One region of the Enterobacter sp. SA197 genome, then DNA from elsewhere that is predicted to be linked to it. Evidence: predicted binding sites of a transcription regulator. Region 1 holds the regulator's gene; the other holds the start of a gene.
What was found. Region 1 encodes CRP, which controls carbon source genes, mostly activating them, when cyclic AMP is high. Its sites were predicted from a motif close to ATGTGANNNNNNTCACAT; they were not measured.
Positions count from the first base shown of each region.

Region 2: the regulator CRP is predicted to act here: its motif matches at 4,344-4,361, upstream of M1D91_RS22330 (PTS mannitol transporter subunit IICBA).

Region 1 is NZ_CP096393.1:4,554,806-4,560,798, forward strand. Features, by position in the region: gene M1D91_RS21420 (NUDIX hydrolase) at 1-550, shown strand, start outside; gene M1D91_RS21425 (hydrolase) at 642-1,658, shown strand; gene M1D91_RS21430 (YheU family protein) at 1,660-1,878, shown strand; gene M1D91_RS21435 (phosphoribulokinase) at 1,919-2,788, shown strand; gene M1D91_RS21440 (OsmC family protein) at 3,134-3,538, opposite strand; gene crp (cAMP-activated global transcriptional regulator CRP) at 3,847-4,479, shown strand; gene M1D91_RS21450 (YccS/YhfK family putative transporter) at 4,528-5,993, shown strand, end outside.
Region 2 is NZ_CP096393.1:4,742,116-4,748,108, forward strand. Features, by position in the region: gene M1D91_RS22315 (YibL family ribosome-associated protein) at 1-269, opposite strand, end outside; gene mtlR (mannitol operon repressor MtlR) at 329-916, opposite strand; gene mtlD (mannitol-1-phosphate 5-dehydrogenase) at 916-2,064, opposite strand; gene M1D91_RS22330 (PTS mannitol transporter subunit IICBA) at 2,289-4,199, opposite strand; gene M1D91_RS22335 (glutathione S-transferase) at 4,733-5,341, shown strand; gene selA (L-seryl-tRNA(Sec) selenium transferase) at 5,435-5,993, shown strand, end outside.

The DNA.
Region 1 (5,993 bases):
TATCGATATGGAACAGGATGAATCAACCCGCGCAACGGCACTGCGCAAGCTGACGGAGAAGACCGGCGTTTCTCCCTCCTGGCTGGAGCAGCTCGATACCTTTTCCGGGGCCGCGCGTGACCCTCGCGGCTGGAGCCTGACTATCGCCTGGTATGCTCTCATTTCGTGGGTGGCCTGCGCACCGCATATTGCGAGCGTCAGTGATGCCAGATGGGTTCCGGTCTCCGCGCTTGACGAAAACGACCTCGCTTTCGATCACCGGGAGATTATTCAGACAGCCCTGCAACGGTTACGGCAGAAAACCATGTACTCTTTACTGCCTGTTTATTGTCTGCCTGATACCTTTACCCAGACACAATTGCACGAGGCGACGGAGATTATCCTCGGCCAGCCTATCCAGCGAAAAAGCCTGATTCGTCGCTTTGAGGCGTCAGGTATGTTTGAAGAGACAGGCGAGAGCGTGGCGACAGGGGCGCGAAAAGCGCGCCTGTGGCGACGCAAGCCGGGCGTTGACATCCATCTCTTTTCCCGAAATTTACTGGCGGAATAGCCTGTTATCCTCACGCGGCCCTGAACTGAACAAACCAAACCGCCGCGTGTCGATATAGCCTCTCCCCCTCATTGATTGATAGTTAAGTACAATGGCTGACATTACACCTTCACGACTTTCGGAACATGAAGACAACCGGCGCGACTTCCGCCCGATGCGCGGTGGCCGTAATCCGCACTTCCAGACCATGCTGCCGCGTGTGATTCGCCGCAAGCTGGGTTTTACGCCTGTCTGGCAGCGCCTCGAACTCCCGGATGGCGATTTTGTGGATCTCGCGTGGAGCGAAGACCCTCATCAGGCAAAACATAAACCCCGTCTGGTCGTCTTTCACGGTCTGGAAGGCAGTCTGCACAGCCCGTATGCGCACGGCATGATTGAAGCGGCCAAAGCGCGGGGGTGGCTGGGAGTGGTCATGCATTTTCGCGGCTGCAGCGGTGAGCCTAATCGTCTGAACCGCATTTACCATTCCGGTGAAACCGAAGACGGCACCTGGTTCCTGCACTGGCTGAAACGCGAGTTCGGTGAGGCCCGTACCGCTGCCGTCGGTTATTCACTGGGCGGCAACATGCTTGCCTGCTTGCTGGCAAAAGAGGGAAACCGCGCACCGCTGGATGCCGCCGTTATTGTTTCCGCTCCTCTGGTGCTGGAAGCGTGCAGCGCGCATATTGAGAAGGGTTTCTCCCGGGTTTATCAGCACTATTTGCTCAATTTACTGAAAGCCAACGCGTCGAGAAAACTGCGGGCCTACCCGGGCACGCTGCCGATTGATCTGTTGCAGTTAAAACGGGTCCGTCGGCTGCGCGAATTTGATGATTTAATTACTGCCCGTATTCATGGCTTTGCCGATGCCATCGACTACTATCGTCAGTGCAGTGCCATGCCGTTATTAAATAAAATTGCTCGTCCTGCGCTTATTATTCACGCAAAAGACGACCCCTTTATGGATCACCACGTCATACCGGATCCGGCGACGCTGCCACCCTGCGTAGAGTATCAACTGACCGAACATGGTGGTCACGTCGGTTTTGTGGGCGGCACCTTGCTGCGACCAGAGATGTGGCTTGAAAAACGCATCCCTGACTGGCTTAACACCTGGCTGGAGTCTTAAGATGATTATTCCCTGGCAGGATCTGGCACCTGAAACGCTGGATAATCTTATTGAAAGCTTTGTCTTGCGCGAAGGCACTGATTATGGTGAACATGAGCGCGCGTTCGCACAAAAAGTGGCCGACGTGAAACGTCAATTAGTCAGTGGCGAAGCCGTGCTGGTGTGGTCGGAATTACATGAAAGCGTCAATATCATGCCCCGCACCCAGTTTCGTGATTAAAAGCTCACTGCGATAGTCATCGCTAATTTCTGGAGTCGCTATGTCTGCAAAACATCCCGTAATCGCTGTAACAGGCTCCAGCGGTGCAGGAACCACCACCACCAGCCTCGCGTTTCGTAAAATTTTCGCTCAGCTGGAGTTGCACGCGGCAGAAGTTGAAGGCGATAGCTTTCATCGTTACACGCGCCCAGAGATGGACATGGCTATCCGCAAAGCACGCGATCTGGGCCGTCATATCAGCTATTTTGGCCCGGAGGCCAACGACTTTAGTCTGCTTGAGCAGACGTTTGTCGATTACGGTCATACGGGCACCGGTCAGGCGAGAAAATATCTTCATACCTATGATGAAGCGGTTCCCTGGAACCAGGTTCCCGGTACTTTCACACCCTGGCAGCCGCTGCCTGAACCCACTGATGTCCTGTTTTATGAAGGTTTGCACGGCGGCGTAGTCACCCCGCAGCATGATGTGGCGCGTCACGTTGATCTGCTGGTGGGCGTGGTTCCCATTGTTAACCTTGAGTGGATGCAAAAGCTGGTGCGCGATACGGGTGAACGGGGCCATTCACGTGAAGCCGTGATGGATTCGGTGGTGCGCTCGATGGAGGATTACATCAACTTCATTACGCCGCAGTTTTCCCGTACCCATATTAACTTCCAGCGCGTTCCTACCGTTGACACCTCAAACCCGTTCGCCGCAAAAGTTATCCCCTCTCTCGACGAAAGCTTTGTGGTTATTCACTTTCGTAATCTGGAAGGCATTGATTACCCCTGGCTACTGGCCATGCTACAGGGTTCATTTATTTCACATATGAATACGCTGGTAGTGCCGGGCGGCAAGATGGGACTGGCGATGGAGCTTATTATGACGCCGCTGGTAGAGCGATTAATGGAAGGTAAGAAGATCGAGTGAGTTCAGTTCCCTATCCCCTTGAGCTGAAAAATCCCCGGTAATAGTACATCTTGCAGCGATAACATTGCGTGATGAGAATAATACAGCCACCGCGATAACAGGGTCCGGCTGAAAATCACCGACGTGTATCCGTAAGGCCGGGGGGCAGGGCTGTGGCGATGAGCCAACCCTGGCTCGGTCACGGGTTCTGGATCTCTGGAGAAACCAGGAACCTGAGGTGAGCGGAATGACTACCAGAGCCGCATGTTTCCCCTCCCCAAAGAGGAGAGGGGACTGTCCGTGCTCGCATTATTTTGTGGGAAATCCCTCAGCCCGGCGGGGGCAGGAAAGAATATCCACCACCAATCAGGCTTCAATCACTTCATACGAATGGGTGATATTCACCGCTTTTTCCAGCATCAGCGCCACTGAACAGTACTTCTCTGCAGAGAGATCTACCGCACGTGATACTGCCGCATCCTTCAACGCTTTTCCTGTCACAATGAAGTGCAGATTGATGTGGGTGAATAAACGCGGCGCCTCTTCCCGACGTTCGGAGGTCAGCTTGACTTCGCAGTCTGTCACATCGTGACGGCCTTTTTGCAGAATAGAGACCACATCAATCGCGCTGCATCCGCCCGCGGCCATCAGCACCATTTCCATAGGGCTTGGCGCTTTATCGCCCGCATTACCATCCATCAGGATCTGGTGCCCGGAAGCAGACTCCCCCAGGAACGTTAACCCTTCAACCCATTTCACACGCGCATGCATTTTTCTTCACTCCGCAGTAGCAACTTTCTCTACAGATTACGCGTACATAAGAAAACTCGCAACGGAAGGCGACCTGCATCAAGCTGAAGCGAGACACCAGGAGACAGGCGGCAAAACCTATGCTAAAACAGTCTGGATGCTACAGTGATATATTGATGTACTGCATGTACGCAGAGGACATCACATCTTAGAGGCCGCAGACACGTCTGACGGTGCACTTCCCAGGTATCGGGAAGACAGATTGCAACCCCAGTCACAGGGCGCAGATCCTGAGGCTGGAGCCAGCTTATAACAGAGGATAACCGCGCATGGTGCTTGGCAAACCGCAAACAGACCCGACTCTCGAATGGTTCTTGTCTCATTGCCATATTCATAAGTACCCGTCGAAGAGCACGCTGATTCACCAGGGTGAAAAAGCGGAGACGTTGTACTACATCGTCAAAGGCTCAGTGGCTGTGCTCATCAAGGATGAAGAAGGAAAAGAGATGATCCTCTCTTACCTGAACCAGGGCGATTTTATTGGTGAACTGGGTCTGTTCGAAGAAGGTCAGGAGCGCAGTGCCTGGGTACGCGCCAAGACCGCTTGTGAAGTGGCTGAAATTTCCTACAAAAAATTCCGTCAGTTGATCCAGGTAAACCCGGATATTCTGATGCGTCTCTCTTCGCAGATGGCGCGTCGCCTGCAGGTCACGTCGGAAAAAGTGGGCAACCTCGCCTTCCTCGACGTAACAGGCCGTATTGCTCAGACGTTACTGAATCTGGCGAAACAACCCGACGCCATGACCCACCCGGACGGTATGCAAATTAAAATAACCCGTCAGGAGATTGGTCAGATCGTGGGCTGCTCGCGTGAAACCGTTGGTCGCATCCTGAAGATGCTGGAAGATCAGAATCTGATCTCCGCGCATGGTAAAACTATCGTCGTGTACGGAACACGTTAATCCCCGAACGGCGCGCTGCTCAAGGCAGTGCGCCGTTTTTGTTTTCCGATGTGGCGCAGGCTGATTTACCACCCCGAAATCAACTACGCACTGCGACAAACGCTGGTGTTATGTCTGCCTGTGACCGTTGGCCTGATTGCCGGTCGACTGGATTTAGGGCTGCTCTTCTCGTTAGTACCTGCCTGTTGCAATATTGCCGGTCTCGACACGCTGCATAAGCGCTTCTTCAAGCGGGTGATCATTGGCGGTTCGCTTTTCGCCGGTAGCAGTCTCGCGGTGCAATTCCTCCTTTTCGAAAACGTCCCGCTACCGCTCATTCTGACCCTGCTGGCGCTGGTGCTGGGGGTGACGGCTGAGATAAGCGCCCTGCATGGCAGGTTGCTCCCCGCCTCACTGATTGCCGCCATCTTCACCCTGAGCCTTGCGGGAAATATGCCGGTCTGGGAGCCACTGCTCATCTACAGCCTTGGCACGTTGTGGTATGGCGCGTTTAACGCCTTCTGGTTCTGGCTGTGGCGGGAGCAGCCACTGCGCGAGTCGCTGAGTTTGTTGTATCGACAACTGGCCGATTATTGCGAGGCTAAATACAGCCTGCTGACTCAGCATGCGGACCCGGAAAAGGCCCTGCCGCCGCTGCTCGCCCGCCAGCAAAAAGCGGTAGATATGATAAGCCAGTGCTACCAGCAACTGCATATGCTGGCGGCAAATCATAACAGTGATTACAAGCGCCTGCGCCGCGTGTTTCAGGTGGCGCTGGATCTGCAGGAGCACATAGCCGTTAGCCTGCACCAGCCAAAGGAAGTCCAGGAGCTGGTAGAGCGTAGCCATGCAGAAGAGGTGATTCGCTGGAATGCGCAAACCGTGGCGGCACGGCTACGGGTCATTGCAGACGACATCCTCTATCATCGTTATCCCCAACGCTTCAATATGGACAAGCAGACAGGCGCACTGGAAAAAATTGCCCGTCAGCATCCGGACAACCCGGTAGGTCAGTTCTGCGCCTGGCACTTCAGTCAGATTGCCCGTGTCCTGCGCACCCAGCGTCCACTCTATATTCGTGATTTGATGGAGGAAAAGCAGCGACGCCTGCCACTCATTCCGGCGCTGAAAAGTTATCTCTCCTTCAAATCTGCTGCATTGCGTAATGCTGCACGCCTCAGCGTTATGCTGAGCGTGGCCAGTCTGATGGGCAGTGCGCTGAATCTGCCTAAACCCTACTGGATAATGATGACGGTGATGTTTGTCACCCAGAATGGCTATGGCGCAACACGGGTGCGCATCCTGCACCGGGCGGCGGGGACCATGGCGGGGCTTATTATCGCCGGTGCCACGCTGCACTACCACGTGCCGGAAGGCTACACGCTCACCACCATGCTTATCGTCACGCTGGTTAGTTATCTTATCATTCGCAAAAGCTACGGCTGGGCGATGGTAGGCTTTACCCTGACGGCGGTGTACACGCTTCAGCTACTGACCCTTAACGGCGAACAATTTATCGTTGCCCGGCTTATTGA
Region 2 (5,993 bases), 190 kb from region 1:
CTTTTCTTCAGCTTACCGAGGTCGGCCTGCTCTTTCTTGGTGATGGCGCGTTTGAACGGCATGTTCACCAGCTTCTGTGCTTCTTTGCTGAGCTTTTGGCTGTACTGGCCACGCAGACGTTCGATTTCAGTTTCGAGCGTCTCTTTTTCTTTTTCCAGCTCTGCGTATTTCTCGGCAGACTCCACCAGAGACAGGGCGGCCTGCTGGTGGCGAATGAGATCCAGGCGGTCGCTCAGGCGTTTGATTTCGTTCTTTTCGACTTCTTTCATGGTATTTGACTCAGAAAACGGGGGAAATAATGACAAAGGATACACGAATGCGCGCAGGCTTACTTCTGAAACGCCTTTTTCAAGCTGATTTTAGAAATCAGCTCGGTCAAAGAGAGCACCATGGTTGAGCGGACAACCTGCTGGTAGCGCTGCTTCTGCATCGCGTACAGGTCAGGGTCGCTGGTATCAAAAAGCGGGACAGGAGGGAGGGCAGACACGCAGTTCAGTTCACCGAAAGGACCCAGAATTTCATCATCGGTAAATCCATATTCGGTGCCGTCATGATTGAGCTCTTCACGCAGCGCCATCAGCAGCTCCGCATCCTCATACTCCGGGCGGCTGAGTACGCCAAGCCCATAAATTAACTTCAGGCGCACCGAGAGATTGCCCAGCGGTCCATCTCCGTCAAGCAACGGCTCTACAGCGTATTTCACTGCATAGTCGTCTTTGCGGAAGACCTGAAGCACCAGAATATTTACCGCCTCGGTGAGTAACTCCACGGCGGCAATTAAAAAGCTTCGTACGGTTTTGCCAGCATTCAGACGCTCGAGCACACGGTTTTCGAAAGCCTGTGTAAGTTCCATTATTGCCTGCATATCTGACAATTTTGTTAACAGGCGCGGGATGTCCCGCGCCAGATTCGGCATCATGCCTTTGCGTTGTAAGCATCGACGGCTTCAGCCACCACCGCGCTATTGGCATCCAGACCAGAAACCTGCACCAGTGCGCCCTGAGGGCCTTTTTCAGCAATCAGTGCCGCCAGTTCCTGCGCCTGCGGGTCCTGTTCACTACGATAATGCATCGCCGCAGCGATACCCTTGACCAGATTAGTGTGCGCAGTCGCATATTCCAGCGTGCCGAGCAGTGGCTTGATCAGACGATCGCCTGCGCTCAGTTTACGCAGCGGCTGGCGCCCAACGCGCTCAACGTCATCTTTCAGGTATGGGTTTTCAAAACGACCGAGGATTTTTTCAATATACGCGGCGTGTTTCTCAGCATCGAAGCCATAGCGCTTGATCAGCACCGCGCCACTCTCTTCCATTGCGCCCTTCACCACCGCACGAATGTTCTCGTCCAGGATGGCATCGCGAATGGTCTGATGACCCGTCTGTTGACCAAGGTACGCGGTTATAGCATGCCCGGTGTTTAACGTGAAGAGCTTGCGTTCAACAAACGCCATCAGGTTATCGGTTAATTCCATCCCCGGAATGTCCGGCAGCGCACCTTTGAACTGGGTTTTGTCGACAATCCACTCGCTGAAGGTTTCAACGGTGACTTCCAGCGGATCGTGGGTGGCGGATTCAGACGGCGGAACGATACGGTCAACGGCAGAGTCAACGAAGCCAACGTGGGCTTCGACCCAGGCTTTATCCTCTTCCGCCAGTGCGTTAAAAACATGGCCTTTAAGCTGGGTGGTACCGCGCACCATGTTTTCACAGGCGATGATGTTCAGCGGGGTGTCGAGCCCTTGCGCTTTACGTTTTACCAGACCTTTGGCAATGGCCGGGGCGATGCGCTCAAGTACCACCGGGCCGACAGCGGTCGTCACCAGATCGACGGTCGCAATCAGGTCAACCACCTCATCACCAATGCTGCTTACCGCGTTGACACCAGAGACGGTATCAACCTGCTCGTTTTCGCCAACCACATGCACCTGATAGCTATGACGGGCATTAAGGGCGTCGAGAACCACCTGATTCACATCGGCGAATGTCAGCGTAATCCCCGCGTCCGCCAGCAGTTTGCCGATGAAACCACGTCCGATATTACCTGCGCCAAAATGCAATGCTTTCATAGTGTTAACCTTCATCAATGTTTTTACCCGAGAGGGCTGGGGTGAGGAACCGCACGCGTTTCTCCTCACCCAAACCCTCTCCCCAGAGGGAGAGGTTTGCCCCCGTTTGGTTCGGGCGGCAGGTGGGTTGGCGTCTTCATGGATTCTGGTTACTTAGAAAAATGACCAGTACCCTGTGTTACCTGCCTTCCCGCCGCCCGAATTTTCAGGGGAGCGTTCTGACTTTATGCCTTCAGCAGCGCCAGCACTTCTTCAACGCTTGTGGTGTTAGCCAGACGCTCAATGACGGTTTCGTCATCCAGGGCGTTGGTCAGGCTGGTGATAACCTGAATGTGCTCGTTGTTTCGCGCAGCGATACCGATAACCAGACGGGCCACATCTTCCGGCTCTTCACCGAACAGCACGCCTTGCGGATACTGGCAGAACACCACCCCGGTTTTCAGTACACGGTCTTTTGCTTCCACGGTGCCGTGTGGGACAGCGATAGACTCACCCAGATAGGTCGGGGTCAGTTTTTCGCGCTCCAGCATCGCTTCCACATACTCAGGCTGAACGTAACCACCTTTCACCAGTTGCTCACCCGCGAAGCGAATCGCTTCTTCTTTACTGCTGGCGGTGCGGCCAAGGAAGACGTTTTCAGCACTTAATTTGAACAGGTTGCTGTTGCTGGTATCCAAACTGTCCTGCAGGCTGCTCTGTACTTTGACCGAGTTATCCGCGTGGCGCTGTGCAGCCACCAGGCGTTCAGTCAGGTTGGTGTACAGACCGCTGTCCAGGAAGTTGGTCAGCGAAATGTGCTGAGCCTGAGGCACCTGACGCATGGCGCGCTCAGTCAGGTCGCGGTGAGTAATGACCAGGTCAACGTCAGACGGCAGGCTGTTGATGGCGCTGTTGGTCACGGAGATGTTGGTCAGACCCGCATCCTGGACTTTTTTGCGCAGCACGCCTGCACCCATTGCGCTGGAACCCATACCGGCATCACAGGCCACAATGATTTTACGCACATGACTGAGATCGTTGGTCACGTCACCCGCTGCCAGTGCTGTTGCACCTTTAGACTGGGCTTTCATGTCCTGCATACGGCGAGTGGCCGCTTCGATATCCTCTTCTTCGTCTTTGACTTTGCTGGTTTTCAGCAGAATCGCGGCGATAACGAAGGAGACGACCAGCGCAGCGAAAATTGCCACGATGTTGGCGAAGTACGCGCCTTTTGGCGTCATCGCCAGTACCGCCAGGATGGAACCAGGAGATGCCGGAGAAACCAGACCGCCACCCAGCACGCTCAGCGTGAAGACGCCAGTCATACCCCCAAGGATAACTGCGATCAGCAGACGTGGGTTCATCAGCACATACGGGAAGTAAATTTCGTGAATACCACCCAGGAAGTGGATGATGGCCGCGCCGCCAGCAGACTGACGTGCGCTACCACGACCGAAGAACATGTACGCCAGCAGGACGCCCATACCCGGACCCGGGTTAGCTTCGATCAGGAAGAAGATAGACTTGCCGATTTCATTAGACTGCTGAATACCCAGCGGCGAGAAGATACCGTGGTTGATGGCGTTATTGAGGAACAGGATTTTCGCCGGTTCAACAAAAATAGACGCCAGCGGCAGCATGTCGTGCTCAACCATGAAGTTAACGCCAGCCGCGAGACCGCGGGACAGCACTTCAACCGCAGGGCCGATGGCGAGAAACGCCAGCAGGGCCAGGATCATACCGATGATGCCAGCGGAGAAGTTATTCACCAGCATTTCAAAACCGGATTTGATCTTACCGTCTACGGCAGCGTCAAATTTCTTGATGCACAGGCCACCCAGAGGACCTGCAATCATCGCGCCGAGGAACATCGGCATATCCGCACCGACGATAACCCCCATGGTAGTGATAGCACCAACAACGCCACCACGATCGCCACCCACCAGGCGGCCACCGGTATAACCGATAAGCAGCGGCAGCAGATAAGTAATCATTGGGCCGACGAGCTTCGCCAGCGTTTCGTTTGGTAACCATCCTGTTGGAATAAACAGAGCGGTAATGATACCCCACGCGATAAACGCGCCGATATTTGGCATTACCATGTTGCTGAGGAAGCGACCAAAGCTTTGCACTCTGATCTTGATATCGGATGACATAAAACACCCCTTCTTATGTTTGCTATCGCACAGGCCGGAAGCCCGAGGTTTTGTTGTTAACGTGGCGGCAGAGGTAGCCGGACCCGTGTTCTGTGATGCGAAATCTCGCACCGAATCAGCCAACTGTCCAGATGACGCCCGGCAATGTGACTTAGATCACGTTAAAGCAGGGGTGACACCGTACTTTAACGTGATATTCGTCACAAAATGGTTGTGTAGAAAAAGAACAAAGCGCAAATAAACAGCGTGACACCCCTAATAATGTGACTCTTATCACAATTTGTGGTGGCGTTTTTGTTATTCATTTGTGATCAACATCACAAGATATTTTTGCCAGGACTTTTCTGAGTGTGATCGGTCGCAAACTCTGGTTTTAGCTGACACAACGACCTGTAATTCACTTTCATCTCATCAGCGGCGACGGGAACCGGTTCACCATAGCCAGACAACTTTTCACATTTATGAAACGGCTGCCGCCGGATTTGTTTACCTTAGTACATACTTAAGGCTTTGCTGGCGATAAGGAGACGGTAATGAAACTGATTGGCAGCTACACCAGCCCGTTTGTACGCAAAATTTCCATTATTCTGCTGGAGAAAGGCATCACTTTTGAGTTTGTGAATGAGCAGCCCTATAACGCGACCCATAACGTGATGCAGTACAACCCATTAGGAAAAGTGCCGGCGCTGGTCACGGACGACGGTGAGATCTGGTTCGACTCCCCGATCATTGCTGAATATATTGATTTATTGGGTATCGCTCCGCCTATGCTGCCAACAGACGCCAAAGCGGCGCTCAGGATCCGCCAGATTGAGGCGCTGGCGGATGGCATTATGGATGCGGCGCTGGTCTCCGTCAGGGAAACGGCCCGCCCCGCAGCACAGCAGTCTGAGGCGGAACTTCTGCGCCAGCGGGAGAAAATCAGTAACGGGCTCGACGCCCTCGAAGGATATCTCACCGACGGCACGCTGAAGGTCGATGCGCTGGATCTGGCAACGGTTTCGATTGCCTGCGCCATTGGTTACCTTAACTTCCGCCGCGTTTCGCCAGGCTGGTGTGTCGACAGGCCGAAACTGGTGAAACTGGTGGAGAATCTGTTTCAGCGTGAGAGCTTCGCCCGTACCGAACCACCGAAGGATTGATGCCTGTTATGTGCGCCTGAATCAACTCGCGCTACAATCCCCTCTCGTCGTTAGCCCTCCCGACGGAGGGGAAAATCTCAGCCAGGCCCAGCCATGACAACGGATATTCAGTCGCTTTACAGTCAGATACCTTCAACCGACCGCCTGCTACGTGAAGCGGCGTTCTCTCCCTTACTGGCCGCCTTTGGTCACCGTCAGGTTGCTGATGCGTTACGTCAGTTACAGGAAGAGGCGCGTGCTACGGTCTGCAAGGCACGGCAACTGCCAGCGTGGTGCGATAACTGGTCGCAGGCGGTATATCAGCGGCTGGTGAGCGACAGCGCGTGCGCATTACGCCCTGTCTTCAACCTGACCGGCACGGTGCTGCATACCAACCTGGGGCGAGCGCCGCAGGCGCAGGCCGCCATTGATGCCGTCACCGAGGCCATGCGTTCACCGGTGACGCTGGAGTACTCACTGCATGATGCCGGGCGGGGCCACCGGGACCGGGCGGTAGCAGACCTGCTCTGCCGTCTGACAGGGGCGGAAGATGCCTGCATCGTAAATAACAATGCAGCTGCCGTTCTGCTGATGCTCGCGGCAACCGCCAGCGGCAAAAAGGTGGTGGTTTCACGGGGTGAGCTGGTGGAGATTGGCGGCGCGTTCCGTATTC